4 regions of the Streptosporangium sp. LJ11 genome follow, and region 4 is predicted to be linked to each of the others. Evidence: riboswitches for the same ligand, from Rfam matches in the RefSeq annotation. Region 4 holds a riboswitch; each other region holds the start of a gene.

Region 1 (7,778 bases), on a different contig from region 4:
CGGGCGATGTCTCGAACGTCACGGATGCGTCGGTCCACCGTTCCCGCCGACTCGGCGCCCTTGGTCGCGTACTTGGCCACGTAGGAGGCCACCCGCTGGTCACTCACGCCGTCCAGGTCGGTGGAGAGGTAGACCGGTCGCACGTCGAGCTGATCACCTCAGCGCAGCAGGACCGGCGGAGGAGCGTCCGGCGACTGCTTCGAGGCCGGGACGACCTGTACGGCGGCCTGCCGGATCGCGGTGTCCAGCAGCGGGACGGTTGCCCAGCCTGGGGGAGGGGAGTCGGGACCGTCCGGGCCGTCGAGGCGGATCACCGCGTGGAAGTGGACCAGACCGCGCGCTTGGTACTCGGCGACCTTGGCATACGACAGGCGAAGCACTTCGCGCGGGTGAGCACGAGGTACGCAGAGCTGCCAAGCCATGACAGCCGGGAGTGCTTGGGCCTCGGCCAAGGGCAAGCGCATGGCCGAGGCGACATGTCATGAGCTTTGAGGGGGTCCGGAGTCGTTCAAGGTACCCAGGAGATTGCCCGTGCGTTTGTCCTGCTGTTCGACCCAGCCTTTTCCTTCCGCGGCGATTCCCTCCAAAACATGGAGGGTATGGGCGAGTCCTGCTGCGTCCAATGTCACCTCGGCCACCTCTCCGGGATTTTCTCCCAGCTGAAGCTCCTCCATCCCTTGGCTCACCGGGACAGTGATCTCATCGCTGTTGACAAGCGTGAGCTGGAAGGTGCGGTCGCCGTTGTCTGCCTCGCTCACTCGTACGGAGGCGACCGCTTCGAAGCGATAGTTGAGCCGCTGGCGGTTATGGAACGTGCCATTCAAGGAGTCGAGTGTGACATTGAGCTGACGTACTCCTTCCTGGGTGATGAGGAAGACCAGAAGCTTGTATCTCTTGTAGCGCCATGGCCCGTTGCGTACCCGCGCGCGTGCGCTCGACGGAGCGGGCGCTTCGATGAAGGCGTAGGCGATGACGCCGCTCATGGTCAACCGATAGTGGCGCAGAGCCTCTTCTAGGAGCACTTTCCGGTCGCAGTCCAGCCAGGCGGCCATCTCCTTGTCGGAGGGCTTGTTGGCCAGCTTCGCGCGCCATCGAGCCAGAGCCATCTTGTCGGCCTCCCAGGTTCGGAGGTTTTCAATTCTGTCGGCGGCGTACCGGCGGCGCTCCAGGACGATGTGCAGCCCCGTGCGGACGCCGATCCACCCAGCGATCAGTAGGACGAGCATCATGCCGATCGTCCGCAGAGGGTCGATCAGCGCTGCACCGCTCGTGGCCAAACCTCCCCCACCTGTGAGGGTGGCAAGTCCGAGGATCGCCAGCGTCTTTGTTCGCCGAGGCGTCGCGAGTTCCTCGCGGTAATTCCACAGTGTGCCTTTCCTGTGGCGGGTGCTGACGTCGCTCGCTCGGTGCCGGATAAGCCAGGCGACCTTCTCGACTCCGCCCGGGATCCCTGCGTAAACCTCAGCGATCTCCTCACAGAGGCTCCCGCGGATCCCCTTGGTCTGTGCCAGCCAGGCGTCTCGGTCCACGCCGGACGGAAGGTATATGGCGAAGTAGTGGTCTATCCGGTGCTTCGCCCTCTTCGCAAAGCCGCCAGGCGGTGTACCGGTCGCGAACCCTAAATACTCCCTGTTCTTGGCGTGGCAGCGTACGACACGAAAGCGCCAGTCCACAGCGTTCCGTACGCCGACGAAGGCGCCGGTGACAGCCAGCAGGTAGGCGAGCATCGAGGGAACGCTGCCGCTCCTCAGGACCAGATAGCCGAGATGGGCTGTCGTCACGAGAAGCACAGCCGTCGTCGTTACGGTTTGGACCCAGGTCCCCAGAGGGATGCCGGATGGCCGCGGCTCTCGAGGCAAGGGGACGGCTGGCACGGGATGGAAGAATTTCCAGATTCGATCTTCCCGGTCGCTGGCCATCTGGTCCGTTTTGGCTTTCGACAGCGCCCGGTGCCACAGATGGTCCTCGATCGGGCCGTCGAGGTACAGCTCCAAGTGCTCCAGGATCAGGCCGCGTTGCGGTTCGCGTAGCGCGTCGAGCTCTTTGACCACAACGCGGATGTCCGCCTCGGCCTTACCGGCCGACTCCAGGAGACGGTCGATGATCCGTACGCCGTCCCGCCACGCGTCCTCGCCCGAGAGCCGAAGGATGGCGCTCCTGTCTCTTAGCTGGACGGTCTCGTCTTTGTTCAACTCGTGCCGGGTCCGGCCGCTCACCATGGCGAGGAGCCAGTAGAAGCAGACCTCGTTGGTGGTGTAGTCGGTCATTGCCTCGCGGATGAGCTGCCGGGCCTGTTTCGGCATGCGCCCCTGCAGGAAGGAGACACCCGTCCGGAATTTGGTCTCCGGTGAGTCCTGTGGTGTCGTCATGTAAACGACATCGCCGTGCACCGTCCCGGCCTGCACTCCGACTTGAGCGGAACCCGCGGCCACGTTGCCGCCGTGGTGCCCGGGTTCTGTCATGACAGGGCCTGGGCAAGGGCGATGATGACTGTCAGCTCCGCCGCCAGCTCGGCCACATCACCGACGAGTCCGCGTAGTTTCTTGAGCGCCAGCGTCAGCATGTTCTTCCGGTCCGGCGTCTCCGTGTTCAGCGCTTGGTCGGCCACGGCGAGTTCCGCTTCCGCCGCCTTGTAGGTCACCTCGTCCAAACGTTCCGCCGCCCGTGCCTGCTGGAGCCGGGTGCGGAAGGAGAGCAGCGCTTCGGGCAGGTCCGTCGGTCTGGACGGTTCGGGAGAGATCCTTATGCCGCCGTGTACGGTACCTGCCTGCACTCCCACGCGAGCGTTCCCCTTCGCGATGTTCCTGGTCGTGTCGGGCATGGTGGAGCTCCTTCTCGTGGGCTCTTCGGTGGACAGTTCTTCGGCGAGAGCTGCGGCGAACGCGGCCGCGTTGGCGACTGCCCGCTGCTGCCACCGTTCGCGATCCGTGGTCTCCTTGGTGCCGTCGGCTCGGTCGCTGATGCCCCGGATCACGACCACCGGCAGCGCTCGGTTCAGCTGCCCGGCCTGCGCCACGCCTGCGCCTTCCATCTCGATCGCCCGCGCGTCGTTGTAGTTGTCGCGAATCCAGCGGGCGTGTGAGGAGAGCCGGGAGTTCAGGACCACTTCTCCTGCGGCGATCGGCCCGAAGTGCACATCCGGGCGGGAATCGAGATCCTTGCCCCAGGCACCGCTGCGGCACAGGTGCTGGGCGATCTGCTCGGCGGCGTGCGAGGTCTCCCAGACGCGGGGACGGCTCCTGAAGCGGTCATCCTCGCTGGTCCCACCGTGGAAGGCGTAAATGTGCGTGGCCACCACCACATCTCCGAGAGCGATGTCCGGATGCAGCGCGCCGGCCACACCCACGAACAGGAGAGCGGCCGGTTGGAATTCGGCGATGGCGCGTTCGGTGAGCACCGCCGCGGAGTGATTGCCCTTGCCGACGTGGGCGAGGGCCACCCGGGATCGCCCGTCCGCCAGTCGGCCCACCTCAAAGCGGGTGCCTTGCGGGTGTCGGTGCAGGCGCGGGTTGATCAGCTTCTCTCGGATCGCCTGGTATTCCAGGTCTAGTGCGGTGAGGATCACGACGAGGCTCACTGCGTTGGTTCCTTTCCGTTTGGCGAGTCGGTGGGCCGGATCATCGGGGGGTTCAGAACATCGCGAGGGCCGGCTTTGAACAGCCGAGCCGGTCGTCCGGTCGCGGCCTTCCGTGCCGAACCGGCAGAGACGATGAAGCCCTCGGTCTTCTGGACCTTGCGGTAGAAGTTGCGGGGGTCGAGTGGCATCCCCCATACCGCCTCGTACACGTCCTGGAGATCGGTGATCGTGAAGGTCGGCCTGCAGAAGGCTGTGGCGAGTGCGGAATGCTCAAGCTTGACGCGGGCGCGCTCGACGCCGTCCGCGACGATGTGCCGGTGGTCGAAAGCGAGCTTCAACGCTCCGGAAAGCACCCGGTCGGTGGATTGCCAGCCTGCGCGGGCGGCGTCGGTCCCGGCGATCGGCTCGGGCAGCCGAGGGGCGATGGCCAGATAGGCAACGCTCACCACCCGGCCGCGAGGGTCACGGCCAGGGTCGTCATAGACGCCGAGTTGCTCAAGGCGGAGTGTCTCGACATCCAGGTCGGCCTCCTCCGCCAGCTCCCGGTGAGCCGCCTCGATGAGGCTCTCTCCCGAATGCTGAAGGAAGCCGCCTGGCAGAGCTTGGGCACTCTTGCACGGCTCGATGCCACGCTCGACGAGGAGCACGTGCAGGCGCGATTCGCGCAAGGTAAGGATCACCAGGTCAACGGCGAGCAGGACGGCTGGTGGCTCCCATCGGTCATCGCTCATGGAGGCGACATTAGATTTCTGTCACTTTGACAGAAAGTAGCGCAATGGTTAGTTCTAGACAGCCACGGTCCGCTGAGGGTTACTTCACGCTGATGGGGATGAGCGCGCGGCCGGGTGATCGAAGGTGATCCCTGCCTCATCGATCCGCTGGGTGGCGTCCCGGTCCGGTGGGGGTGGGGGCGGGTTATGCTCGTGGCGCGGTTGGTTCTCCCGGTGCCGTGTTGGTGTCGGGAGTCGTAAGAGGGAACCCGGTGTGATTCCGGGACTGCCCCGCAGCGGTGAGTGGGAACGAACGCCGTCATCGGCACTGGGTGCGTGTCATCTGGGAAGCGACGGTCAGTAGGAGTGTGTGTGATGCCCGCGAGTCCGAAGACCTGCCAGCCGCTCGTGCGCCGTCCGGTGTGCGGTGATCCGTGGTCTCGTGGGAGGGCCTGGGATGGGTTTTTCCTGGGTGTTCCTTCCGTGTGGCCGTGGGTCGGCATGGCATGAGCCGAGGGAAGGACGCCATGAGCAAGGTCACCACGACCGTTTTGGGTTATCCCCGTATCGGGGGCCGTCGCGAGGTGAAGCGGGCGACGGAGGATCACTGGGCCGGGCGGGTCGACGCCGCCGGCTTGCAGGAGACGGCCGCCGGGTTGCGGCAAGGAGTGTGGCGGAAGCTGTCGGAGGCGGGGCTGGACGCGGTGCCGTCCAACACCTTCTCCTTGTATGACCACGTGCTGGACACCACCGTCATGGTGGGCGCGGTGCCCGAGCGGTTTTCCGGTGCCGCGGACCCGTACTTCGCGATGGCCCGCGGCGCCGAGGGGGTCGCACCGCTGGAGATGACCAAGTGGTTCGACACCAACTACCACTACCTGGTTCCGGAAGTGGGCCCCGAGACCCGGTTCCGGCTCGACTGGAGCAAGCCGCTGGCCGAGTACGCCGAAGCGCGGCGGCTGGGCGTCGAGACCCGGCCGGTGCTGGTCGGGCCGCTGTCGTTCCTGCTGCTGGCCAAGTCCACCGAGCCCGGCTTCGCGCCGTTGCGGCTGCTGGACGGCCTGCTGGAGACCTACGCCGAGCTGCTGGAGCGGATGGCCGCGGCGGGGGTGGCCGAGGTGCAGCTGGACGAGCCGGTACTGGCCGCCGACCATACGGAGGAGGAGCTGGCCGCGCTGCGCCGGGCCTACGCGCGGCTGGGGGAGCTCAGCAGCCGCCCCCGGCTGCTGGTGGCCACCTACTTCGGCGAGATCGGGCCCGCACTGGAGATCCTGGCCCGCAGCCGGGTCGAGGCCGTCGGCCTGGACTTCGTCTCGGCGCCCGGCAACCTGGAGGCGCTGGCCGCCGCCGGTGGGCTGCCCGGCAAGACCCTCGTCGCCGGGGTCGTCGACGGCCGCAACGTCTGGCGTACCGACATCGCGAAGGCGCTGGCGACCTGCGCCGCGCTGCTCGGCCTGAGCGACCGGCTGGTGGTGAGCACCTCCTGCTCGCTGCTGCACGTCCCGCTCGACCTGGACGCCGAGACCTCGCTGGACCCGCGGCTGCGCGAGCGGCTGGCCTTCGCCAGGCAGAAGGTCGACGAGGTCGTACGGATCGGCCGGGCGCTGAACGGCGAGGAGGTCGTCGCGGGGGAGAGGACCGTCGAGCGGTTCCTCAACCCCCGGGTGCGAGCCAGGCTGGATGCCCTGGGCGAGGGCAGCCCGCGCGCCCCGCACGCCGAGCGGCTCGCCGTGCAGAACGCCGACCTGGGCCTGCCGCCGCTGGCCACCACCACCATCGGCTCCTTCCCACAGACCGGCGAGGTGCGCCAGGCCCGCGCCGCCATGCGCTCGGGCGACATCGACAGGGCCGGGTACGAGCGCAGGATGGAGGCCGAGATCGACCGCGTCATCGCGCTGCAGGAGGACATCGGCCTGGACGTGCTGGTGCACGGCGAGCCCGAGCGTAACGACATGGTCCAGTACTTCGCCGAGATGCTGGAGGGCTACGCCGCCACCGAGCACGGCTGGGTGCAGTCGTACGGCAGCCGCTACGTCCGCCCGCCGATCCTGTTCGGCGACGTCTCCCGTCCCGAGCCGATGACGGTGCGCTGGGCCTCCTACGCGCAGTCGCGGACGAAGAAGCCGGTCAAGGGCATGCTCACCGGCCCGGTGACCATGCTGGCCTGGTCGTTCGTCCGCGACGACCAGCCACTGGGCGAGACCGCCAGGCAGGTGGCGCTGGCGTTGCGCGACGAGATCCGCGATCTTGAGGCGGCGGGCATCAGGATCATCCAGGTCGACGAGCCCGCGCTGCGGGAGCTGCTGCCGCTGCGGCGGGCCGACCACGAGGCATACCTGGAGTGGGCGGTCGCCGCGTTCCGGCTGGCCACCAGCGGGGTGGCCGACAGCACGCAGATCCACACCCACATGTGCTATTCGGAGTTCGGAGAGATCATCGGCGCGATCGGCGACCTGGACGCCGACGTGACCAGCGTCGAGGCGGCCCGCTCCCGGATGGAACTCCTGGACGACCTGCGCGCCTTCGGCTACGCGCGCGGCATCGGGCCCGGCGTGTGGGACATCCACTCGCCCAGGGTGCCCTCGGTCGGGGAGATCGAGGCCGCCCTGCGTACGGCCGCGGCCTCGGTGGATCCGGCCCTGCTCTGGGTCAACCCCGACTGCGGCCTGAAGACCCGCGACTACCCGGAGACGGAGGCCAGCCTCAGGAACATGGTCGAGGCTGCCCTGCGTGTCCGCGCGGAAGCGGTCTAGAGCCGGTTCAGAGGTTCGATCATGTGGCTGGGGTGAGGAGCTTCAGCCACATGATCGAGCCTCGGAGGCAGGGGCCGGTCTCGTGGCTTGCCGGGGTCCTGCGTCGCGGCGTCGCCAGGCGGGCCGGTGCAGAAGATCGTTGATCGAGCGCCTCTACGTTCGGCCGAGGTCGTGCATGCCGGAACGGCTGACTCCTGGCGAGCGCGCAGACCTCGCTCGGGCGGCCGGGGACCGATGTCCAGCCTTTGCGCGAAAAACGCCGATGAAGGAGCTTGATTCATTAACCTTTCGTCCATGGATATACCGGGCGTGGACTTGACCGTGCCGAGCGCGGCACGCATATACGACTACCTGCTGGGCGGCAAGGACCACTTCGCCTCGGATCGTGAAGCCGCCGATATGGTGCTCCAGTCCGTGCCGAACGCGCGCGAGAACGCCAGGGCCAACCGTGCCTTCCTGAGCCGGGCCGTGCGCACCCTCGTCGACGCGGGCGTCCGCCAGTTCCTCGACATCGGCGCCGGGTTGCCGACGCAGGAGAACGTTCATCAGGTGGCCCAGCGCGCGGCGCCGAGCTCACGGGTGGTCTACGTCGACAACGATCCCGTGGTGCTCGTCCATGCTCGCGCGCTGCTCGCCGACAACCCCGGCACGGTGGTCGTCCCGGCCGACATCCGCGACCCGGCCGCCCTGCTGCGGCACCCCACGGTCCACGACTACCTGGACTTCACCCAGCCGGTG
Region 2 (7,778 bases), on a different contig from region 4:
TGATCAGGTGGCGCTCCTCGGGCGTCATCCTCGCCAGGTCGGCCAGGTCGGAGGTGAGGTCCACCTCCTCGACGGTCCAGGTGTTGCGGATCGCGGCCCGGTAGCGCTCGTAGAACTCGGGGTAGCGCATCGGCCGCAGGGTGAGATCCATGCCGGGGTCGAGCAACATCGGGTGAATGCCTTTCTGAGGGCTTTCGGGGAGCCGGGGCGGCTACTGGCAGGCGTCGCAGTACTCGGGGTTCTCCAGGGAGCAGGCGACGGCTTCGGGGTCGGGCGCCGCCCGCTCCACCGGCGCCGCCACGGTGGCCTGCGCGATCCTGGTGGCCGGGCGCGAGCGCAGGTAGTAGGTGGTCTTGAGGCCCGACTTCCACGCGTAGGCGTACATCGAGGAGAGCTTGCCGATGGTCGGCGTGGCCATGAAGAGGTTCAGCGACTGCGACTGGTCGATGTACGGGGTGCGCGCGGCGGCCAGGTCGATCAGCGCCTTCTGCGGCAGCTCCCAGGCCGTCCGGTAGAGCGCCTTCAGGTCGGCGGGGATCTCCGGGATGTCCTGGACGGAGCCGTCGGCGCGCTTGATCGCGTCGCGGATCAGCGGGGTCCACAGGCCGCGGGCCTGGAGGTCGCGGACGAGATAGCGGTTGACCTGGAGGAACTCCCCCGAGAGGGTCTCGCGCTTGAAGACGTTGGAGACCTGCGGCTCGATGCACTCGTAGCAGCCCGCGATGGAGGCGATCGTGGCCGTCGGCGCGATCGCGATCATCAGCGAGTTGCGCAGGCCGGTCCCGGCGATCCGCTCCCTGAGCTCGGCCCACTCCGCGGACCCCGCCGCCTCGTAGTGGTCGGGGTGGAGCACCCCGGCGGCGGCCCTGGTCTCCTCGTACGACGGGTGACGGCCCCGCTCCACGGCCAGGTCGGAGGAGGTCCGGTAGGCGGCGAGCGCGATCTCCTCGGAGATCCTGGTGGACAGCTCCAGGGCGCGCGGCGAGTCGAACGGCAGCCGCAGCGTGAACAGCACGTCGGCCAGGCCCATCACGCCGAGCCCGATCGGGCGCCACTTCCGGTTGGCCGCCTCCGCCTCGGGGGTCGGGTAGAAGCCCAGGTCGATGGTGCGGTCGAGGAACCGCACGGCGGTACGGACGGTCGCGCGCAGCCGCGCCCAGTCGACGGCCTCCCCGGCGTCCGCCGACAGGTGGGCGGCGAGGTTGATCGAGCCGAGGTTGCAGACGGCGGTCTCCGCGTCGCCGGTGACCTCGAGGATCTCGGTGCAGAGGTTCGACAGGTGGATGACGTTCTGGGGCCTGGCCGTCTGGTTGGAGGTCCGGTTGGCGGCGTCCTTGAAGGTCATCCAGCCGTTGCCGGTCTGGGCGAGCGTGCGCATCATCCGCCCGTACAGGGTGCGGGCGGGGATCTGCCGGGTGAAGCGGCCCTCGGCCTCGGCGGCCCGGTAGGCGTCGTCGAACGCGGCGCCGTACAGGTCGGTGAGGTGCGGGACCTCCTTGGGATCGAACAGCGACCAGACGCCGTCGGCCTCGACCCGGCGCATGAACTCGTCGGGGATCCAGTTGGCCAGGTTCAGGTTGTGCGTGCGGCGGGCCTCCTCGCCGGTGTTGTCGCGCAGTTCCAGGAACTCCTCGACGTCGGCGTGCCAGGGCTCCAAGTAGACGCAGGCCGCGCCCTTGCGCCGGCCGCCCTGGTTGACCGCGGCCACGCTGGAGTCGAGCGTGCGCAGCCAGGGCACGATGCCGTTGGAGTGACCGTTGGTGCCGCGGATCAGCGAGCCCCGCGAGCGGACCCTGGTCCAGGCGATCCCGATGCCCCCCGCGTACTTCGACAGCCGCGCGACCTGCCCGTAGCGCTCGTAGATGGACTCCAGCTCGTCGCGGGGCGAGTCGAGCAGGAAGCACGAGGAGAGCTGGGGCCTGCGGGAGCCGGAGTTGAACAGCGTGGGCGAGCTGGGCAGGTAGGACAGGGTGGCCATGAGCGCGTACAGCTCGGCGGCCTCCTCGACGGTCTCGGACAGGCCGCAGGCCACCCGGAGGAAGAAGTGCTGCGGGCGCTCCAGGACCTTGCGGGTCCTCGGGTGGCGCAGCAGGTAGCGGTCGTAGACGGTACGCAGCCCGAAGTACTCGAACCTGGCGTCGGCCTCCGGATCGGCCAGCGCGTCCAGGACCCCGGCGTGGGCGGCCACGAACTCCGCGAGCCCGTCCTGGATCAACCCCGCCTCGTGGGTCGCGGCGATGGACTCGGAGAAGTCGCGGACGCCGTGCTCGGCGGCCTCGTCGGCGATCAGCTCGGCCAGCATCGCGGCGGCGACCCTGGAGTTCTCGGGATCGGTGATCACCCGGGCGGCCGCCTCGTCGATGGCCAGCCTGCGGTCGTCCGACGCGGTCCCCGCCGCGGTCTCCGCCAATGCCTGTGTCACGTAGTGCCCCTCGCTCGATCGGACTTCCCCGTACGGCTCCGCCGGATGGGCACGCGTCCGCGAGCGATCCCGGGCACGCCGGATCGCCTCGTTCCGCGGACCCTCCCACGAGGCCCTGGACGTTCACGTCACCGGCAGGTCTTCGGACTCACGGGCGCACCGCACACACCTACCGGCCGTCGCTTCCCAGGCATGGTTCACCCAGTGCTCGATAACGGCTTTCGTTCCCGTTCACCGCTGCGGGGCAGTCCCGGAATCTCACCGGGTTCCCTCTTGCCTCGCCCCTCGCGGGGCGAACCAGCAACGAGCAGGATCCTACATCTAGGGGCGCCGGACGCAACTACCCCAACAGGTTGTGTCGGAGGACTTCAACAGTCCGAGCTCGTGAAGCACGCCGCGAGTGCGGCCCGTCTCGGTGGAGAGCCACTGGCGGAACTCGTCGCCGCTGAGGTAGACCCGGCTCCAGCCGTGGGACGCGCACAGGGCACGCCAGCGCGGCGCGGCGTCGATCCTGTCACACAGGGCGATCGCGGCGTCCCGGTCCCCCGGGCTCATGCCCTTGGGACCCAGCAGGCCGCACCAGTCGCTGTACTCCAGGCGGACGTCGACCTCCATGAGCGTCGGCGCGTCGATCCCGTCGATCCGGCCGCCGGAGGAGACCACCAGGGGCCGCAGGCGGCCCGCGGCGATCTCGGGCCGCAGGGCGCGCGCCGATCCCAGCAGGGCCGCCACCCGGCCGACGTGGAGCGCCTCGGCGGCGTCCTCGGGGGCGAGGTATCCGGCGTACTCCAGCAGCCGGATGTCCACCCCCAGGCACTTGCCGATCATGCCGTAGAGCACGTGGTCGGAGCCGCCCTCCGACCGTCCGCCGACCGTCAGCCCCGCCGGGTCGTGCCGCAGCCGCGCGACGAAGTCCTCGAAGGTGCGCAGGCGGGAGCCGGAGGAGACCACCAGGACCGCCCAGTCGCCGACCAGGCGGGCGATGGGAGTGGCGGCGTTCACCACGGCCGTGGTGTTGGCGATCTCCGCGGCGGCCACCATCGGCATCGCGGTGACGAGCAGCCTGCCCTCGCGCGCGAAGGGTCCGCGGAAGGCGCCGAACGCGTCGCGCGGGGCGGAGCCCAGGGCTCCCGCCCGCTCGACGGCCATGGCGGTGCGCGCCAGTCCCGACTGGACCAGGACGGTCGCCAGCCTGCCCGCGATCCTGTCCCAGCCGTGGCCGTCGGCGGTCGGCTCGAGAAGGAACAGGCGCTTCACCGCCGGATCGGCGCCGCCGTCCGCACCGCACCCCGCGGCGACCACGGCCCCCGCCGCCAGTGCGAAAAACCCCCTACGGCGCATAAGCGCCCCTTCCCCCAAGAACCCCCTATACCATAGGTTACTTTCCCCTCACTTTCTGTGATGAAGTGGGGTATGCCGGAACTTCCGGTGATCCACGTTCGGGCACGGATCACCGGAAAACACTGGAAATCCGGATATCGAAGACGACCGTCTCGCGAGGGCTCAGGAAAACGCACCCCCGCCCCCGGCAGGCCGGGGACGGGGGTGCGAAGGCAGAGAGGTAGAAGAGAGGTGGAGAGGGTCTCACTCCACCGTGACGCTCTTGGCCAGGTTCCTGGGCTTGTCGACGTCCCTGCCCAGCGCCACGGCGGCGTGGTAGGCGAAGAGCTGGAGCGGGATCGACAGCAGGATCGGGTCCAGCTCGGTCTCGTTCTTGGGCACCACGACGCAGTCGTCGGCCAGCTTGGGGTCGGCCGTGCGGTGGCCCACCATGAGCACCCGGCCGCCCCGGGCGCGGATCTCGCCCAGCGTGGTGAGGTTCTTGTCCAGCAGTTCGTCGTCGGGGACGATCGCCACCGTCGGCATGTCCGGGCCGATCAGCGCCAGCGGCCCGTGCTTGAGCTCGCTGGCCGGGTACGCCTCGGCGTGCACGTACGAGATCTCCTTGAGCTTCTGCGCGCCCTCGCGGGCCACCGGGTAACCCCTGACCCGGCCCACGAACATCATGCTCGGCGACTCGGCGTACTTGCCCGCCAGCTCCTCGATCTGCGGCTCCAGCGCCAGGATCTCCTTGATCTGGTCCGGCAGCCTCCGCAGGCCGTCGCAGATCCTGCGGCCGTCGGCGGGAGACAGGTCACGCACCCGGCCCAGGTGCAGCGCGAGCAGCGCGAAGGCCACGGCGGTCGAGGTGAACGCCTTGGTGCTCGCCACCGAGACCTCGGGACCCGCATGCAGGTAGACGCCGCCGTCGCACTCGCGGGCGATCGCGCTGCCCACGGTGTTGACGATGCCGAGCACCCGGCCGCCCTTGCGCTTGAGCTCCTGCACGGCGGCGAGGGTGTCGTAGGTCTCCCCCGACTGGCTGATCGCCACGTACAGGGTATCGGCCTCCACCACCGGGCTGCGGTAGCGGAACTCGCTGGCCGGCTCCGCGTCGGCCGGGATGCGCGCCAGCTCCTCGATGAGCTGCGCGCCGATCTGGCCCGAGTAGTACGCGGAACCGCAGCCGATGATCTTCACCCGGCGGAACGAGCGGGTCTCCCGCGCGTCCATGTTGAGACCGCCCAGGTGGGCGATGTGGAAGCGGTCGTCCAGCCGCCCGCGCAGCGTCCTGGCCACCGTGTCGGGCTGCTCGGAGATCTCCTTGAGCAGGTAGTGCTCGTAGCCGCCGGTGTCGTAGTGCCCGGCCTCCCAGTCGACGGTCAGCGTCTCCTTGGCCGTCTCCCGCGCGTCGCTGGCGAAGGTGTTGAACCCGTCGGCCCGCAGCACGGCGATCTCGCCGTCCTCCAGGTGCACCACCTGGCGGGTGTAGCGGACCAGCGCGGCGACGTCGGACGCGGCGAACATCTCCTTCTCGCCGATGCCCAGCACGATGGGGCTGCCGTTGCGCGCCACGACCACCTCGCCGGGACGCTCGGAGTCGATCACCGCGATCCCGTACGTGCCGACGACCCGCTTGAGCGCGGTCCGCACGGCCTCCTCCAGCGAGTCGGCCTCCTTGACCGTGCGGGCGATCAGGTGCGACAGCACCTCGGTGTCGGTCTCCGACAGGAAGATCGCCCCGTCGGCCTCCAGCTTGGCGCGCAGTTCGTCGGCGTTCTCGATGATGCCGTTGTGCACGACGCCGATGCGCTCGTCGGTGGACAGGTGCGGGTGGGCGTTGACGTCGCTGGGCGCGCCGTGGGTGGCCCAGCGGGTGTGGCCGATGCCCAGGCCGCCCTTGAACCGCGCGGGCACGACCGCGGCCAGGTCGGCCACCCGGCCCTTGACCTTGCGCATCTTGAGGCCCTTGTTGGAGACCACCACCCCGGCCGAGTCGTAGCCCCGGTACTCAAGACGCTGCAGGCCCTCCAGCAGGATGGGTGCCGCGTCCTTGGGCCCTACATAGGCCACGATTCCGCACATGTAACCGCTCCTTGTCCATAAACGATCGGGGTGCCGTCGTCCGCTACCCGTAGACGATCCGGCGAAGCTGCCGCAGGGAGAGTTCGGGTGCCGCGACACGGCGTACCGCCAGCTCGGCGGCGACCCTGGGGAAGATCTTCTCGTTGACCAGCCCCCTGGCCTTGAGCTCCGCGTGGCGCCGCCGGACGAACTCGTCGACGGGCTCGGAGAAGTAGGCCAGCACATCCGCGACGACCCGCGCCGCCTCGCCCGGACCGAGCGCGCTCGTCCGGGTCAGGTGGGTGATCAGATCCTCGTGTGGATTCCGTGCCGTGGACACAGAGCAGGACCATACGCATCCGGGAGAGAACACACCAAGTTTCCTGCCCGATTCCGGGCAGAGAATCTCTTCAACATCTCAACCCCGCCGCAATGCGCGACAGTCGGTAATCTCTGATAACTCTAGGTAGTTACCAGAGGGGGAGGAACCGCTATGCGCCGCCTGCCGGGGACCACCGTCGTCGCCGCTCTCACCGTCCTGGCCTCGGTCGCCCTGGCCTCGGTCGTCCCGGCGCAGGCAGCACGTCCCGGGGACCGGCCCACCCGGCTTCAGACGCACCCGGCCCCCGCCGGGACCACCGCGCCGCCCGCCACGGCGACGGGAGCGGGGGCACGGTCCGGCAGGCAGGCCGCCTTCACCGAGGCGGCACGGAGGTACGGGGTGCCGGAGAGCGTGCTGCTCGCGGTCTCCTACCTGGAGTCCCGCTGGGAGGGCCACGACGGGCTGCCCAGCGTCTCCGCCGGGTACGGCCCGATGCACCTGATCGACGGCCGGGCCGAACCCGGGCACCCCCACGGCGCCGGGGAGGACCCGCGCGGCGACGAGACCCGGCCGCGCGTGATCGCCCTTCCCCCCATGGCGGCGGACCCGCCGGAGGACACCCTGCGGCGGGCCTCGGAGCTGACCGGCCTGTCCCCCGACCGGCTGCGCGAGGACGCCTCCGCCAACATCATGGGCGGTGCCGCGCTGCTCGCCGACTACCGGCGCCGTACCGGCGGCGAGGGCTCCGGCGACGATCCGGCGAGCTGGTACGACGCCGTCGCCCGCTACCCCGGCGCCCCGGAGGGGGGCGTGGCGGCCGAGGAGGCGGCGCCGTCCTTCGCCGACGAGGTCTACGCGACGATCCGGGCCGGTGCCGCGCGGGTGACCGGCGACGGCGAGCGGGTGATCCTCCCCGCCACGCCGGGCCTGTCCACGCCCCCCGCCCCGCCCGCCCCCGCGGCGTGGCGCCGCGCCCCCGCGCCCACCCCGGCACCCGCCACCGTACGCGCCGTACGCGCCACGGGGTCCGCCGCGAAACCCGCCACCAAGCCCACCACGAGGCCCACCACGAGGCCCACCACGAGGCCCACCACGAGGCCCGCGACGCCCGCCACCAAGCCCACCGCGGTGCCCGCCAGAGTGCCCGCCCCCACCCCGGCGCCCGTCCCCACCCCCGCCACGAAGATCGCCATGATGCTCGCCAAGCGGCCCGCTCCCGCGCCGGGACCCGACTGCCCGAAGAGCGTCTCCTGCGAGTGGCTCCCGGCCGCCTACAAGCGGCTCCCCGGCGGCGGGTACGGCAACCACGACCGCTCCGCCGGCCCCCGGAGGATCGACTACATCGTGATCCACGACGGGGAGACGAGCTACGACGCGATGACCCGCCTGGTCAAGAACCCCGCCTACCTGAGCTGGCACTTCACCATCCGCTCCGCCGACGGCCACATCGCCCAGCACCTGCGGGCCAGGGACATCGGCTGGCACGCGGGAAACTGGTACGTCAACTCCCGATCCATCGGCCTGGAGCACGAGGGCTACCTGGCCAGGGGCGGCGCCTGGTTCACCGAGGCGATGTACCGGGCGTCGGCCAGGCTGGTCCGCCACCTCGCCGCCAAGTACGACGTCCCCCTCGACCGGGCGCACATCCTG
Region 3 (7,778 bases), on a different contig from region 4:
CCGGGACCGCGGGCCGGGAGGCCTCCCTGTCGTCGCGGCCGCCGGGAACGCCCGGGTCACCCGAGTCGCCCACCTCGTCCGGGGTGGCGTCCCCGGCCTCGGGGCCGCCGTCGGGCGCGGGCCCGTCCGGATCGGTGCCCCCGGGGCCGCCGGAGTCGTCCGGGCCCTCGGGGTCGCCGGGGTCGCCGGGGTCGTCGGGGATCTGGTCCAGGAGATCCTGGAGCCTGGACTCGTCCAGGCCCGGCGCGTCGAAGGGGTCGCGGCGGCGGCGGTGCGGGAGCGCGAGCCTGGCCGCCTCCCGTACGTCGTCGGCGGTGACGGAGGTGCGGCCCTGCCAGGCGGCGTGCGCGATCGCCGCACCGGCGGTGACCAGGTCGGCCCGGAGCCCGTCCACCTCGAACCCCGCGCAGACGGTGGCGATCCTGAGCAGTGCCGCGTCCGGCAGGACGACCTGGGGAACCCTGGCACGAGCCTCGGCGATGCGCGCGGCCAGTGCCCGCTCCTCGCCCGCCCAGGCGGCGGCGAAGGCGTCGGGATCGGCCTCGAAGGCCAGGCGGCGCCGGACCACGTCCACCCGCTGGGACGGTTCCCGCGAGGCCCGGACCTCCACGGTCAGCCCGAAGCGGTCGAGCAGCTGCGGGCGCAGTTCCCCCTCCTCGGGGTTCATCGTCCCGACCAGCAGGAACCGGGCGGCGTGCCGTACCGACACCCCCTCGCGCTCGACGTAGCAGGTGCCGAGGGCGGCGGCGTCGAGCAGCAGGTCCACCAGGTGGTCGTGCAGGAGGTTGACCTCGTCGACGTACAGGACGCCCCGGTGGGCGCTCGCCAGGAGGCCGGGTTCGAAGGTTTTCACGCCCTCGGTGAGGGCTCGCTCGATGTCGAGGGAGCCGACGAGGCGGTCCTCGGAGGCGCCGACGGGCAGTTCGACGAGGCGGGCGGGCCGCGCTCCACCGGGCCGCACGGTGCCGGACCGGGCTCCGCCGGACCGGGTTCCGCCGGGCTGAACGGTGGCGGGCGGGGTGGGCCGGTCGCCCGGTTCGGTACGGCCATCGTGCGGCCCGTCCGGGCAGCCGGGGTCGGGGGCGGCGGGGTCGCAGGAGAAGCGGCAGCCGGTCACCACCTCGACGGGCGGCAGGAGCGCGGCCAGCGCCCGCACGACCGTGGACTTGGCGGTGCCCTTCTCCCCCCTGACCAGCACTCCCCCGACGCGGGGGGAGACCGCGTTGAGGATCAGCGCGAGTTTCAGGTCCTCCAGCCCCACGATCGCGGTGAAGGGATAGCGGGAGTCACGCACCTTCGGGTTCTCCTGTCCGTCTCGTCGAATCAAAGGGTCGCCGGGCGCTCTGACCGTCATGGGAGGTAGCTGAGCCGCCAGCGCCCGCCGCGCCCGGTGAGCGTCACGCGGGCCAGCGGCGCGACGTCGACGCGCCAGAAGGCCTGGGCGGGGGCGCCGAGGGCGTGGACGACCGCGGCGCGGATGACCGCCGGGTGGGTGACCGCGACGGCCCTGCCGGGGGCGCGGACGGCGAGCCAGCCGGACACCCTGGCCAGGAGCGCGGTGACCGGCTCCCCGCCGTGCGGCGCCGCGCCGGGGTCGCCGAGCCAGGAGGCGAGCGCCTCGGGTTCCGCGGCCTCGACCTCGCCGAGCGTCATCCCGCTCCAGCGGCCGTAGTCGCAGTCGGCCAGCAGCGGGTCGTGCTCGGCCCGCAGGCCGAGCGCCGCCGCCGTCTGGACGCAGCGCAGTTCGGCGGGGCAGGCCGCGGGACCCGGGCCGAGGTCCCGCGCCATCCCCTCGGCCCGGCGCAGGCCGCGTTCGTCGAGTGGTTCGTCACCCGGGAACGCGGCCCGTACCGTCGCCGAGGTGGAGGCGTGGCAGACCAGGAGCAGGCGGGTGACCCCCGAGGGGGTCGTCACACCGGGCCGCGCCTGCGGGCGGCGAAGGCGAACAGCGCGCCGACGCCGGCCCAGAAGACCACCTGGGTCCCCATGGAGGCGACCCGGAAGTCCCACAGGAGGTCGGCGGGGAAGCCCCGGGGCACCTCCGAGATCTTCGGCATGAGGATCCAGGCCGCGACGACGGGGACCAGGAAGGTGGCACCCGCCGACAGCCAGCGCACCCACGGTTCGCTCCGCGAGGCGTAGCGGTGGGCGGCGGTGCCGGCGGCGACCGCGAGGATCCCGATGACCACCGCGACCAGGTAGAGCACGGTGCGCCGGCCGATGGTCTCCGGGTCACCGACGGCCGGCGGGTTGGCGGGATATTTCATGAACGGGATGAGGACGATGGCGATGAACGCCGCGGCTGCGAGGGTGACCGCGAGCACCGGCTCCGATCGGGGTCCCGCCCGGCCGCGTACGGCCGCGTAGACGAGGGAGAACAGGCCCCCGACCGCCAGGCCGTACAGGCCGAGGGCGAGGAAGAGCCCGAAGCGCTGCCCGCCCCTGCTGACCAGGGCCTCCTCGTCGTGGGAGTGGGCCGCTGCCCCGGTGTCGTCGTGTGATCCGGCCGGGGAGGCGGCCGCGGCCGCCTCCTCCAGCGCGATGGCCTGGTCGATGCGCGGTTCGCCGACGGTGTAGGCGAAGACGGCCGCGAGCAGCCCTGCGAGCAGTCCGACGACGAGGCCCCGGACGATGAGTTTGGTGATCACCTGTGGCTCAGTGGCACGGCACGCCGAGCAGGTGACGCCCGTCGTGCATGAGTTCGTGCAGGTAGTTCCCCGCCTGTGAGATCGCTCCCTGGTCGAAGGTGACCAGGTAGGCGAGGAGCAGCAGCACCGGTACGGCGAGCAGCCAGCGGGTGAGCGAGGGCCATGGGATGGGCTGGGTGTGCGGTGCCGAGATCTGGCTCACGGCCACCTCCTCCGGGATTGACGCGTCCCTTTTCGTAGGTCGGTGGCGGCCGAGTGTGACCTGGCTTCCGGCTTCTGAGAGCCGGTTACAGTGGCGCGACCGCACCGGAGTTTCACCGGATTTCCCTCGCACCGCCACAAAACACCCGGAACGTATCCCGGTTCTCCGTCCCCCGTCAATCCGGGTGTCCGGTTTGACGGGCTCGGGCCGTCACGGGGTCCGGGCATGACGAGGGGGGAGGTGGCCAGGCCTGGCCACCTCCCCCCTCGCGGGAGTCACTGTTCGCCGGTCAGCGCCGTCACCAGCTCCGCGGCGGTACGGCAGCGGTCGAACAGCTCGCCCACGTGGGCCTTGGTGCCGCGCAGCGGCTCAAGGGTGGGGACGCGCTGCAGCGACTCACGGCCGGGGATGTCGAAGATGACCGAGTCCCAGGAGGCCGCGGCCACCGACTCGCTGTACTGGCTCAGGCAGCGGCCGCGGAAGTAGGCCCGGGTGTCGTTGGGCGGCACCTCGATGGCCCGCTGGACCTCTTCCTCGGTGACCAGGCGCTGCATGCGGCCCCGGGCGACCAGCCGGTTGTAGAGCCCCCGGTCGGGGCGGATGTCGGAGTACTGGAGGTCGACGAGCTGCAGGCGCGGGTGCGACCAGGGAAGGCCGTCACGGGTGCGGTAGCCCTCCAGGAGCTCCAGCTTGGCCACCCAGTCGAGCTCCCTGGACAGCTGCATCGGGTCCTCCGCCAGGCGGGTGAGGACCGACTCCCAGCGCTCCAGGATGTCCTTGGTGGGCTCGTCCAGGCCGTTGGCGCTGCGCTCCTCGGCGTACTTGCGGGCGAGCTCCAGGTATTCCATCTGCAACTGCACCGCGGTCAGCTTGCGGCCGTCGCGCATGGAGATCTCGTACTTGAGCGTGGGGTCGTGCGAGACCGCGCGCAGGGCCTGGACGGGGTTGTCCACGGCCAGGTCGCGGGTGAAGTAGTTGTCCTCGATCATGGCCAGGACGAGCGCGGTCGACCCCAGCTTCAGGTAGGTCGAGATCTCCGACATGTTGGCGTCGCCGATGATGACGTGCAGGCGGCGGTATTTCTCCGGGTCGGCGTGGGGCTCGTCCCGGGTGTTGATGATCGGCCGCTTGAGCGTCGTCTCCAGGCCCACCTCGACCTCGAAGAAGTCGGCCCGCTGGCTGATCTGGAAGCCCTCGCCCCGGGAGTCCTGGCCGATGCCGACCTTGCCCGCGCCGGTGACGACCTGCCGGGAGACGAAGAACGGCGTCAGGTGCCTGACGATGTCGGCGAACGAGGTGGCCCGGCGCATGAGGTAGTTCTCATGGCAGCCGTAGGAGGCGCCCTTGTTGTCGGTGTTGTTCTTGTAGAGCTGGATCGGGGCGTTGGCCGGCATCGCCGAGGCGCGGACCGCCGCGTCGTGCATCACCCGCTCGCCCGCCTTGTCCCAGATCACCGCCGCCCTGGGATTGGTGCACTCGGGCGTGGAGTATTCGGGGTGGGCGTGGTCGACGTACAGCCGGGCCCCGTTGGTGAGGATCACGTTCGCCAGGCCGAGGTCCTCGTCGGTCAGCTGGCTCTGGTCGGCCACCTCCCGCGCGAGGTCGAACCCCCGTGCGTCCCGCAGCGGGTTCTCCTCCTCGAAGTCCCATCGCGCGCGCCGAGCCCTCGCGGCCGAGGCCGCCAGATAGGCGTTCACGACCTGAGAGGAGGTCACCATCGCGTTGGCCCCCGGCTGTCCGGGCACGGAGATGCCGTACTCGGTCTCGATGCCCATCACCCGCCGTACCGTCATGCGCACCCTCTGTTCGTCAGGGACTGATTCTCTCCGTGGTATCTATTCCCGACCCTAGACCCTTCACTATGCCCGGTGGTCGGACAGTTATGGCACCGAAGCCTTTTCGCCCGTTGCGAGGGGGATCGAGGAGAGCGCGGGGAGCTGTGACGGGGACGGGGATGCGGCCCTTCTCCGCCTCCTGGACTTGACGAACTCCTGAAGCGGGCGCTCGGCCAACCGGTACACCAGGTAGGAGAACGCCATCGCGGCCAGCACGGTGACCAGCGCGGTCAGCGGGGGCGGCAGCACGTCCCGCAGGGCGGGGACGATCAGGACCGCGGCCGGGGTGTGGAACAGGTAGAGCGGGTAGGTGAGCGCGCCCAGGACGACCAGGCCGCGCCAGCGCAGCCACCCCAGCCAGCCGAGCGCCACCATCGCCATGAGCACGTAGAAGCCGATCACGGTGGCGACCACGGCCCACTCGGGCACGGGCATCGCGGCGTAGCCGACGTTCTCGATCCGCCCGGCCACCCGGTCGATCGCCGCGTTCACCGCCAGGCCGCCGCTGATCCCGGCGAGGCACCACAGGACGAGCCTGGGGCCGAACTTCGTCATCAGGAAGAACGCCATGCCGCCGACGAAGTACGCCGCGTACTTGGGCATGACCACCAGGTCCACCCAGGCCTCCTCGCTCCCGGCGAAGAACCCGGCCGCCAGCAGCCAGACGCCCATGAAGGCCAGGCAGCGGTTGAGCGTCACCCCGGCGATCACCAGGATCGAGATCAGCACGTAGAAGCGGAGCTCCACCCACAACGACCAGTAGACGCCGTTGGCGTCGTAGACGCCGAGGGCCCGCTGGAGCATCGTGAGGTTGATCCCGTACTCGCCGAGGCTGAGCTTGGGGTCCAGGGCCGTGGCGGCGGTCAGCCCGTAGACCGCGGCGGTGACGGCCACGCTGACCCAGTAGGCGGGAAAGAGCCGCACCAGCCGGGAGAGGGCGAACGCCCCCAGGCCCCGCCCCCAGATGCTCATCAGGATCACGAAGCCGCTGATCATGAAGAACAGCTCGACGCCGAGGATGCCGAGCCCGGAGATGGTGGAGATCGCCGGGAACAGCTCGGCCGGGCGGTCGCCCCACACCGAGGCGAAGGCGATGAAGTAGTGGAAGGCGAGCACCGCCATGGCGGCGAGGAAGCGCAGGAGGTCGAGCTCGGCGAGGCGGCCGCCTCCCCGAGGCGCCTCGCGGGGGCCCGCGCCGTTCACCGGGCGGCCGGGCCGGAATGTTCACGCACGCCACTTGGACGGCGTCTCGATCATTCGGGTTCCCCGTGACGGCCGTCTATTTCCGTTCCCTTCAGGGACGGGTGTGAAAGGAGATACGGACTCGCAAGGACGAAAATGGATAAAACCGGACAAAGTTTATCAACTGCCGAACGCCCGCGCCATCGACGAGGGTTTTCGGGAAGACGCCGGCGGCGCGGCCCCCGGGAGGGGGCCGCGCCGCCGGTCACACGTGGTTACAGGTACTGACCGGTGTTGGCCACCGTGTCGATGGAGCGCCCGGCCTCGGTGCCCTGCTTGCCCGTCACGAGGGTGCGGATGTAGACGATCCGCTCGCCCTTCTTGCCGGAGATGCGGGCCCAGTCGTCGGGGTTGGTGGTGTTGGGCAGGTCCTCGTTCTCGGAGAACTCGTCCACGCAGGCCGCCAGAAGGTGCTGGATCCGCAGGCCCTTCTGCCCGGTCTCCAGGAACTGCTTGATCGCCATCTTCTTGCCGCGGTCGACGATGTTCTGGATCATCGCGCCGGAGTTGAAGTCCTTGAAGTACAGGACCTCCTTGTCGCCGTTGGCGTAGGTCACCTCGAGGAAGCGGTTCTCCTCGCTCTCGGTGTACATCCGCTCGACGACCCGCTGGATCATGCCGGAGATGGTCTCCTGGCGGTTGGCGCCGTGCTCGGAGAGGTCCTCGTCGTGCAGCGGGAGCTCGGGGATGAGGTACTTGGAGAAGATGTCCTTGGCCGCCTCGGCGTCCGGCCGCTCGATCTTGATCTTGACGTCCAGGCGGCCGGGCCGCAGGATCGCCGGGTCGATCATGTCCTCGCGGTTGGAGGCGCCGATCACGATGACGTTCTCCAGGCCCTCGACGCCGTCGATCTCCGACAGGAGCTGGGGAACGATGGTGTTCTCGACGTCGGAGGAGACGCCCGAGCCTCGGGTCCGGAAGATCGAGTCCATCTCGTCGAAGAACACGATCACCGGGGTGCCCTCGGAGGCCTTCTCACGAGCCCGCTGGAAGACCAGGCGGATGTGCCGCTCGGTCTCGCCGACGTACTTGTTGAGAAGCTCGGGACCCTTGATGTTGAGGAAGAAGCTCTTGCCGGACTGGCCGGTCTTCTCCGCGACCTGCTTGGCCAGGGAGTTGGCGACGGCCTTGGCGATGAGCGTCTTGCCGCAGCCGGGCGGCCCGTAGAGCAGGACGCCCTTGGGCGGGCGGAGCTTGTGCTCGCGGAAGAGGTCGGCGTGCAGGTACGGGAGCTCGATGGCGTCCCGGATCTGCTCGATCTGCCGCATGAGCCCGCCGATCTCCTCGTAGGAGATGTCGGGCACCTCCTCCAGGACGAGCTCCTCGACCTCGGACTTGGGGATGCGCTCGTAGACGTAGCCCGAGCGGGGTTCGAGCAGCAGGGAGTCGCCCGCCCGGATCGGCTGGTCCATCAGCGACTCGGCGAGTTTCACCACCCGCTCCTCGTCCGCGTGCGAGATCACCAGCGCGCGCTGACCGTCCTCGAGGAGCTCCTTGAGCATCACGATCTCGCCCAGGTCCTCGAAGCCGAGGGCCTCGACCACGTTGAGCGCCTCGTTGAGCATGACCTCCTGGCCACGCTTCAACGACTCGACGTCCACCGCGGGACTCACGTTCACCCTGAGTTTGCGGCCGCCGGTGAAGACCTCCACCGTGCCGTCTTCCCTGGTTTCGAGGAACACACCGAACCCGGACGGCGGTTGCGCCAGCCGGTCTACCTCCTCCTTCAAGGCGACGATCTGGTCCCTGGCCTCCTTGAGGGTGGCCACCAGACGCTCGTTCTGGCCGGTTACGGCCGCGAGGTTCGCCTGCACGTCATGGAGACGCTCTTCGAGAATCCTGGCCTGCCGG
Region 4 (7,778 bases):
CTTTGCCGTCGGCGGCGGGAAACGTGCCGACTCCTTGACGCGGGACGGAACCGGGCAGGTGTCCGGGGCACGTAGCTTGAGGGCGTAATGCCCGGCTCGCGACGTGAGAAGGCCGACATGACAGCAGCGGAATCCGCTCGTCAGGACCCGGCGGACGCCCCCGGATACCGGCCCATCGCCGACCACGGGCTGATCGGCGACCTGCACACCGCGGCGCTGGTGGACACCGGCGGCACCATCGTCTGGTACTGCTGCCCGCGCTTCGACGCGCCCAGCGTGTTCGGCTCGATCCTGGACGCCGGCCGGGGCGGATCGTTCGAGCTGGGCACGGCCACCCCGGCCAGGACCAAGCAGTTCTACTTCCCCGACACCAACGTGCTGATCACCCGCTTCTCCGCGGCCGACGGAGTGGGCGAGATCCAGGACTTCATGCCGATCGTCGGCGACACGCGCGACGGCGCCCGGCACCGGCTGATCCGGCGGGTGAAGTGCGTCCGCGGGTCGCTGCCGTTCCGGGCGCGGGTGGCGCCGCGGTTCGACTACGGCAGGCAGTCCCACACCCTGAGCATGCACCGGGGCCGGGCGCTCTTCGAGTCGCCGTCGCTGTCCCTGGCCCTGTCGTCCAGCACCACCCTGGAGGTGGACGGCCAGGACGTGCGGTCGGAGTTCAAGCTCAACGAGGGCGAGTGCGCGGTGTTCGCCCTCGACAGGTTCGGCGACGACGTGGCGCTGCGCGCGTGCCCGACCGAGGAGGCCGAGGAGGAGTTCGCCGCGACCGTGGCGTACTGGCGCCGCTGGCTGTCCTCCTCGAGGTACCGGGGCCGGTGGCGGGAGATGGTCCACCGGTCCGCGCTGACGCTGAAGCTCCTCACGTACGCGCCGACCGGCGGGATCGTGGCCGCCGTGACGACCAGCCTGCCCGAGCAGCTCGGCGGGGAGCGCAACTGGGACTACCGCTACGTCTGGATCCGCGACTCGGCGTTCTGCGTGTACGCGCTGCTGCGGCTGGGCTTCGGCGAGGAGGCCGAGGCGTTCATGGGATTCCTGTCCCGGCACGTCAGCCGCGACGGCGACGGCCCCTCGGGCCCGCTGCAGATCATGTACGGCATCGACGGGCGCACCGAGCTGCCCGAGATCGAGCTGCCCCACCTCGAGGGCTACCAGGGCTCGGCCCCGGTGCGCGTCGGGAACGCCGCCGTGGACCAGCTGCAGCTGGACATCTACGGCGCCCTCCTCGACTCCGTCTACCTCTACGACAAGTGGCACCAGCCGATCTCCAGCGCCCTCTGGGACGACGTCCACATCCTGGTGGACTGGGTCTGCGACAACTGGGACCGGCCCGACGAGGGCGTGTGGGAGACGCGCGGCGGACGCAAGGACTTCGTCTACTCGCGGCTGATGTGCTGGGTGGCCATCGAACGGGCCATGCGGATGGCCGCCCACCGTGGGCTGCCCGCCGACACGCCGCGCTGGCAGCTGGCCCGCGACGCGATCTACCGGCAGATCATGCGGCGCGGCTGGTCGGAGGAGCTGCGGGCGTTCGTCCAGCACTTCGACGACGACGTCCTGGACGCCTCGGTGCTGATGATGCCGATGGCGAAGTTCATCTCCCCCATCGACCCGAAGTGGCTGTCGACCCTCGACGCGCTCGGCGCGAACCTGGTGTCCGACTCGCTGGTCTACCGCTACGACCCCGCGGTCAGCCCGGACGGGTTGCGCGGCGAGGACGGCACCTTCTCGATCTGCTCGTTCTGGTACGTCGAGGGGCTCACCCGCGCCGGGCGCCTGGACGAGGCCCGGCTGGCGTTCGAGAAGATGCTCACGTACGCCAACCACCTCGGCCTGTACGCCGAGGAGATCGGGCAGACCGGCGAGCAGCTCGGCAACTTCCCGCAGGCCTTCACCCACCTCGCGCTGATCAGCGCCGCGTTCAACCTCGACCACGCCCTGGGCTGAACGCCCGTCCGGGCGCGTGCCCCGCGCGGCCCCGCCGCGAGGGCGGGCCGCGCGGGGCCGGTGAGTCCGTGGGTCAGGCGCCGTCCTCCAGGTCTCCCTCGGACTTGAGGTAGACCTCCTGGAGGTCGCGCAGGATGGCGGGGTCGGGGTGCTCCCACATGCCCCGGCCGGCCGCCTCCAGCAACCGCTCGGCGATCCCGTGCAGCGCCCACGGGTTGGACCGGGCCATGAACGCCTGGTTCTCCGGGTCCAGCACGTAGGTCGCGGCCAGCTTGTCGTACATCCAGTCGGCGACGACGCCGGTGGTGGCGTCGTAGCCGAACAGGTAGTCGACGGTGGCGGCCAGCTCGAAGGCGCCCTTGTAGCCGTGCCTGCGCATCGCGGCCAGCCAGCGGGGGTTGACCACCCTGGCGCGGAAGATCCTGGACGTCTCCTCGGAGAGCGTCCTGGTGCGGACCGCGTCCGGCCTGGTGCTGTCGCCGATGTAGGCGGCCGGGGCCTTGCCGGTGAGCGCCCGGACGGTGGCGATCATGCCTCCGTGGTACTGGAAGTAGTCGTCGGAGTCGGCGATGTCGTGCTCGCGGGTGTCGACGTTCTTGGCCGCCACGGCGATCCTGCGGTAGGCCGTCTCCATGTCCCGCCTGGCGGGAACGCCGTCGACGCCCCGGCCGTAGGCGAAGCCGCCCCAGACCGCGTACACCTCGGCCAGGTCGGCGTCGTCGCGCCAGTTGCGGCTGTCGATCAGCGGCAGCAGCCCGGCCCCGTAGGCCCCCGGCCGGGAGCCGAAGATCCGCATGGTGGCCCTGCGCTCGTCGCCGTGCTCGGCCTGGTCGGCGAGCACGTGCGCCCGCACGTAGTTGAGCTCCTCGGGCTCCTCCAGCCCGGCCGCCAGCCGTACGGCGTCGTCCAGCATCGCCACGACGTGCGGGAAGGCGTCGCGGAAGAAGCCGCTGATCCTGATGGTGACGTCCACGCGCGGGCGGCCCAGCTCGGTGGCCGGGATCGGCTCCAGGCCGGTGACGCGGCGCGAGGCCTCGTCCCAGACCGGCCGCACGCCGAGCAGCGCCAGCACCTCGGCGACGTCGTCCCCGGCGGTGCGCATGGCACTCGTCCCCCAGACCGACAGCCCGACCGAGCGCGGCCAGTCACCGGTGTCGGCGCGGTAGCGCTCCAGCAGGGATTCGGCCATCGCCTGGCCGGTCTCCCACGCCAGCCTGCTCGGCACCGCCTTGGGATCGACCGAGTAGAAGTTGCGGCCGGTGGGGAGCACGTTGATCAGCCCGCGCAGCGGCGACCCGCTCGGCCCGGCCGGGACGTAACCGCCGTCGAGGGCGTGCAGGATCGCGTCGATCTCGTCGGTGGTACGCGCCAGCCGGGGCACGACCTCGACGGCGGCGAACCGCAGGATCCTCTCCACCGTCCCGGGATCCGCTCCGCGCGCGACGGCCGCTCCCCCGGCGCCGGGCGCGCCGCTCCGGCCGGTCGCGTCGTGCGTGCCGGTCGAACCGGCGCCTCCTGCCGGGGCGTCCGCCCGGCCCAGGACCTCGGCGGTCACCTCCCCCGCCGCCGACGGGTCCCAGCCGCGGTGCTCCATGGCCTCGACCAGGGCGCGGGCCAGGGTCTCGGCCTCGTCGACGCCGATCCGTCCGGCGCTGCCGTCCTCGGCCAGGCCGAGGGCCTCGCGCAGCCCGACGAGCGCCTCGCCGCCCGCCCACATCTGCCGGGCGCGGAGCATGGCCAGCACCAGGTCGACGCGCGGCCGCCCCTCGGGGGCGGCCCCGAGCACGTGCAGGCCGTCGCGGATCTGGACGTCCTTGACCTCGCACAGCCAGCCGTCGATGTGCAGCAGGAAGTCGTCGAACTCGGCGTCGTGCGGGCGGTCGGCGACGCCGAGGTCGTGGTCGAGCCTGGCGGCCTGGATCAGCGTCCAGATCTGGGCGCGGATCGCGGGCAGCTTGGCCGGGTCCATCGCCGCGATGGAGGCGTGCTCGTCGAGGAGCTGCTCCAGCCTGGCCATGTCCCCGTAGCTGTCGGCGCGGGCCATCGGCGGGACGAGGTGGTCGACCAGGGTGGCGTGCGCGCGGCGCTTGGCCTGGGTGCCCTCGCCGGGGTCGTTGACGAGGAACGGGTAGATGAGCGGCAGGTCGCCGAGCGCGGCGTCCGGGCCGCAGGAGGCCGACAGGCCCGCCGACTTGCCGGGCAGCCACTCCAGGTTGCCGTGCTTGCCCACGTGGACCACGGCGTGCGCGCCGAAGCCGTCGGCCAGCCAGCGGTAGGCGGCCAGGTAGTGGTGGCTGGGCGGCAGGTCGGGGTCGTGGTAGATCGCGATGGGGTTCTCGCCGAAGCCGCGCGGCGGCTGCACCATGACCACCACGTTGCCGGAGCGCAGCGCGGCCAGCACGATCTCGCCCTCCGGGTCGCGCGACCTGTCCACGAACAGCTCGCCGGGCGCCGGGCCCCAGTGTTCCTCCATCCGGGCGCGCAGGTCCGCCGGGAGGGTGGCGTACCACTCGGCGTACCGGCTCGCCGCGATGCGCACCGGGTTTCCGGCGAGCTGCTCCTCGGTGAGCCAGTCCTGGTCCTGCCCGCCCGCGGCGATCAGCGCGTGGATGAGCGCGTCGCCGTCCTGCCCGGTCACCCCGGGCAGCTCGTCCTCGGCGCCGATGTCGTAACCGCGCCGCGCGAGCGCGGCCAGCAGCCGCACCAGGCTGGCCGGGGTGTCCAGGCCGACGGCGTTGCCGATGCGGGCGTGCTTGGTGGGGTAGGCCGACAGCATCAGCACCAGCCGCCGCTCGGCGGGCGGGATGTGCCGCAGCGCGGCGTGGCGCACCGCGATGCCCGCCACCCGCGAGGCCCGCTCGGGGTCGGCCACGTAGACGGTGAGCCCGTCCTCGTCGATCTCCTTGAAGGAGAACGGCACCGTGATGATCCGCCCGTCGAACTCGGGGATCGCGACCTGGGTGGCGGCGTCCAGCGGGGACAGGCCGTCGTCGTTCTCCTCCCAGGAGGCCCGGCTGCTCGTCAGGCACAGGCCCTGCAGGATCGGCACGTCCAGCTCGGCGAGCGCGCCGACGTCCCAGGCCTCGTCGTCCCCGCCCGCCGACGCGGTCGCCGGGCGGGTCCCGCCCGCGGCGAGCACGGTCACCACCAGGGCGTCCACCGCGCGCAGGACCTCCACCAGGCCGGGCTCGGCGGTGCGCAGGGAGGCGCAGTACACCGGCAGCGCCCGCGCGCCCGCGTCCTCGATCGCCGAGCAGAGCGCCTCGACGAAGGCCGTGTTGCCGGCCACGTGGTGGGCCCGGTAGTAGAGCACTCCGACGACGGGACCGTCCTGGTCGCGCGCCTCGCGCTCCAGCGTCCCCCAGGTGGGGGTGGGCTCGGGCGCGGCGAACCCGTGGCCGGTGAGCAGCAGCGTGTCGGACAGGAAACGGTGCAGCTCGGTCAGGTTGGCCGGGCCGCCGTGGGCGAGGTAGGCGTGCGCCTCGGCGCAGACCCCACCGGGCACCGTGGACAGCTCCATCAGCTCGGCGTCGGGCGCCTGCTCGCCACCGAGCACGACGACGGGCCGGGGGCCGGCGAGCAGGGCGTCCAGCCCCTCCTCCCAGGCGCGGCGCCCGCCCAGCAGGCGTACCACGACCAGGTCGGCGCCCTCCAGCAACGGCGGGAGGTCTGCGGCGGCGAGCCGGGCGGGGTTGCCGAGCCGGTAGCCGGCGCCGCTCGCGCGAGCGCTCAGCAGGTCGGTGTCGGAGGTCGAGAGCAGGAGGATCACGCGCCACACTCCGGGAGAGGAAGGGCGGTACGGCCCAGGGGCGCCACGGCGTGGCGGGGGAACGGCGCCACGATGTGGCGGGGGAACCGTGAGAAGCGCGCGGTGTGGCGGGGGAACGGCGATGCCACGGTGTCGCGGGGGAACGGCGAAGAGCGCACGGAGCTTCCTCCCTCGGGGTCCTCGCCCCGGGTCGTCGTCGGCCGCGACGGCTGGAGTCTCCTGGCTCCCGGATCGGTGCTCACCCCGGCCTTCCCGCCCGTCGTCGGACAGTGGCCCGGGTGGGGTTCGCTCCCCGGTTACAGTGGCGGGACCGCGCCGGATTCACACCGGCTTCCTCCCTTTGCCGTCGCCACCGATGACACTACGGCAGTCCGGTTCGTTGCAAGAAACTGGCGTTAGCATCCTTCGAGTGTCCATTGCCGACTTTTCCGGACGATCGCGACTCGACGCATGTCCCGGTGCGCTTCAGGTCCATGCCGCCGCGGACGGCGGCCTGGCCCGCGTCCGCGTGCCCGGAGGCCGTCTCACCCCCTTCCAGCTGCGCGAACTCGCCGAGGCCGCCGCGGCGTACGGCGGCGGCGTCATCGAGCTGACCTCCCGCGCGAACGTCCAGGTGCGCGGCCTCGGCCCGGAGGATCCGGACAGCGGTACGGGGGACGGGTTCGCCACGCGGATGGCGAGGGCGGGCCTGCTGCCCTCGGCGACGCACGAGCGGATCCGCAACATCCTCGCCTCCCCGCTGACCGGACTGGACGGACCCACCGAGCCGAGCGGGCCGGCCGGGCCGAGCGGGCCGAACAGATCGAGCGGTGCGGACACTCCAGACAGCACGGGTATCTCGGATCGTCCGCACTATCCGCGCGGCGGCGGCATCGCCGACGTCACACCGCTGATCGGCGAGCTGGACCGGCGGTTGTGCGCCCGCCCCGCCCTCGCCGCCCTGCCGGGGCGGTTCATGTTCGCCCTCGACGACGGCCGGGGGGACGTGGCCGGTCTGGGCGCGGACGCCGGGATCCTGCTCACGGGGCCGGACGAGGCCGCGCTGATCCTCGCCGGGACCGACACCGGCCTGCGCGTCCCGCCGGCCGGAGCCGTGACCGCCCTGCTCGCCGCCGCCGAGGCGTTCCTCGACGAGCTGGCCACCCGGGACGTCACCGCCTGGCGGATCGCCGAACTCCCCGGCGGTCCCTCCCTGATCGCCGCCCGCGTGCGAACCGCCCTCGGGGTTCCCGGCACGACACCCTTCGACCCGGTGAGACCGCGGGTCGTGACCCTCGGGCCGGTCGGGGTCCTCGGGAGCACGGACGGGACGAGGAGCGGAACCGGCGCCGGAGGAGGGACGGATCCCGCGAGCGGCACCGGAGACGGGGACGCGCGGGTCGCGCTCGGGGTGGCGATCCCGCTGGGGCGGCTGACCTCCGCGCTGGCACTGCTGCTCGCGGACGCCGCCTCGGGCGGGGAGATCCGGCTCACGCCATGGCGTGGCGTGGTCCTGCCCGGCCTGGACCGCGCCGAGGTCGCGGGCACGGCCGCCCGTCTGGAGGCCGCCGGGCTGGTCGTCGACCCCGCCTCGCCGTGGATCGGCGTGACGGCCTGCACCGGCCGCCCCGGCTGCGCCAAGTCCCTGGCCGACGTCCAGGCCGACGCGGCCGCCGCCATAGCCGTCAGCACAGCCACCGCCGTAGCCGTCGGCACAGCCACCGCCGTAGCCGTCGGCACGACCTCGCCGCCCGCCGTCCCGCCGCCCGCGGTCGCACCACCCCCGGCCGTGCCGCCCGGAAGGGAGCGGTTCGGGAGCGGGCCGTCCGTGGCCCCGCCGTCCGGGAACGGGCCGGGCACCGATACGCTCCCCGTGCACTGGGCGGGCTGCGGCAGGCGCTGCGGCCGTCCGAGGGGGCGGGTCGCGGATGTGGTCGCCACCGGTGACGGCTACCGCCTGGAGCTGGACGGCACCGATCTGACCTGCTCCGGCATCGAGGAGACCGCGGCCGCGCTGGCGGCCGCCAGAGGGGAACTGTGATCGACTACGTCCGCGACGGCGCGGAGATCTACC

What was found. A riboswitch is a leader RNA that binds a small molecule or an ion and turns the genes downstream of it on or off. The one in region 4 is predicted to bind cobalamin.
Region 1: linked by a shared signal. The riboswitch ahead of metE (5-methyltetrahydropteroyltriglutamate--homocysteine S-methyltransferase) and the one ahead of cobN (cobaltochelatase subunit CobN) in region 4 are both predicted to bind cobalamin.
Region 2: linked by a shared signal. The riboswitch ahead of ACTOQ3_RS06380 (ribonucleoside-diphosphate reductase subunit alpha) and the one ahead of cobN (cobaltochelatase subunit CobN) in region 4 are both predicted to bind cobalamin.
Region 3: linked by a shared signal. The riboswitch ahead of ACTOQ3_RS20070 (CbtB domain-containing protein) and the one ahead of cobN (cobaltochelatase subunit CobN) in region 4 are both predicted to bind cobalamin.

Annotation. Positions count from the first base shown of each region.
Region 1 is NZ_JBPXMB010000017.1:125,055-132,832, forward strand. It holds partial or broken gene ACTOQ3_RS24920 (replication initiator) at 1-464, opposite strand, end outside; gene ACTOQ3_RS24925 (hypothetical protein) at 480-2,390, opposite strand; gene ACTOQ3_RS24930 (5'-methylthioadenosine/S-adenosylhomocysteine nucleosidase family protein) at 2,459-3,577, opposite strand; gene ACTOQ3_RS24935 (NUDIX hydrolase) at 3,574-4,308, opposite strand; cobalamin riboswitch at 4,494-4,704, shown strand; gene metE (5-methyltetrahydropteroyltriglutamate--homocysteine S-methyltransferase) at 4,815-7,040, shown strand; gene ACTOQ3_RS24945 (SAM-dependent methyltransferase) at 7,335-7,778, shown strand, end outside.
Region 2 is NZ_JBPXMB010000003.1:363,960-371,737, reverse strand. It holds gene ACTOQ3_RS06385 (ribonucleotide-diphosphate reductase subunit beta) at 1-169, opposite strand, end outside; gene ACTOQ3_RS06380 (ribonucleoside-diphosphate reductase subunit alpha) at 212-2,422, opposite strand; cobalamin riboswitch at 2,539-2,739, opposite strand; gene ACTOQ3_RS06375 (tripartite tricarboxylate transporter substrate-binding protein) at 2,744-3,763, opposite strand; gene glmS (glutamine--fructose-6-phosphate transaminase (isomerizing)) at 4,007-5,827, opposite strand; gene ACTOQ3_RS06365 (hypothetical protein) at 5,871-6,146, opposite strand; gene ACTOQ3_RS06360 (N-acetylmuramoyl-L-alanine amidase) at 6,300-7,778, shown strand, end outside.
Region 3 is NZ_JBPXMB010000013.1:29,134-36,911, forward strand. It holds gene ACTOQ3_RS20055 (magnesium chelatase subunit D family protein) at 1-1,354, opposite strand, end outside; gene ACTOQ3_RS20060 (histidine phosphatase family protein) at 1,351-1,914, opposite strand; gene ACTOQ3_RS20065 (CbtA family protein) at 1,911-2,648, opposite strand; gene ACTOQ3_RS20070 (CbtB domain-containing protein) at 2,656-2,850, opposite strand; adenosylcobalamin (AdoCbl) riboswitch at 2,868-3,001, opposite strand; gene dop (depupylase/deamidase Dop) at 3,126-4,643, opposite strand; gene ACTOQ3_RS20080 (acyltransferase family protein) at 4,731-5,888, opposite strand; gene arc (proteasome ATPase) at 6,143-7,778, opposite strand, start outside.
Region 4 is NZ_JBPXMB010000006.1:146,697-154,474, reverse strand. It holds gene ACTOQ3_RS11355 (glycoside hydrolase family 15 protein) at 118-1,956, shown strand; gene cobN (cobaltochelatase subunit CobN) at 2,030-5,725, opposite strand; cobalamin riboswitch at 5,916-6,088, opposite strand; gene ACTOQ3_RS11345 (precorrin-3B synthase) at 6,135-7,745, shown strand; gene ACTOQ3_RS11340 (precorrin-8X methylmutase) at 7,742-7,778, shown strand, end outside.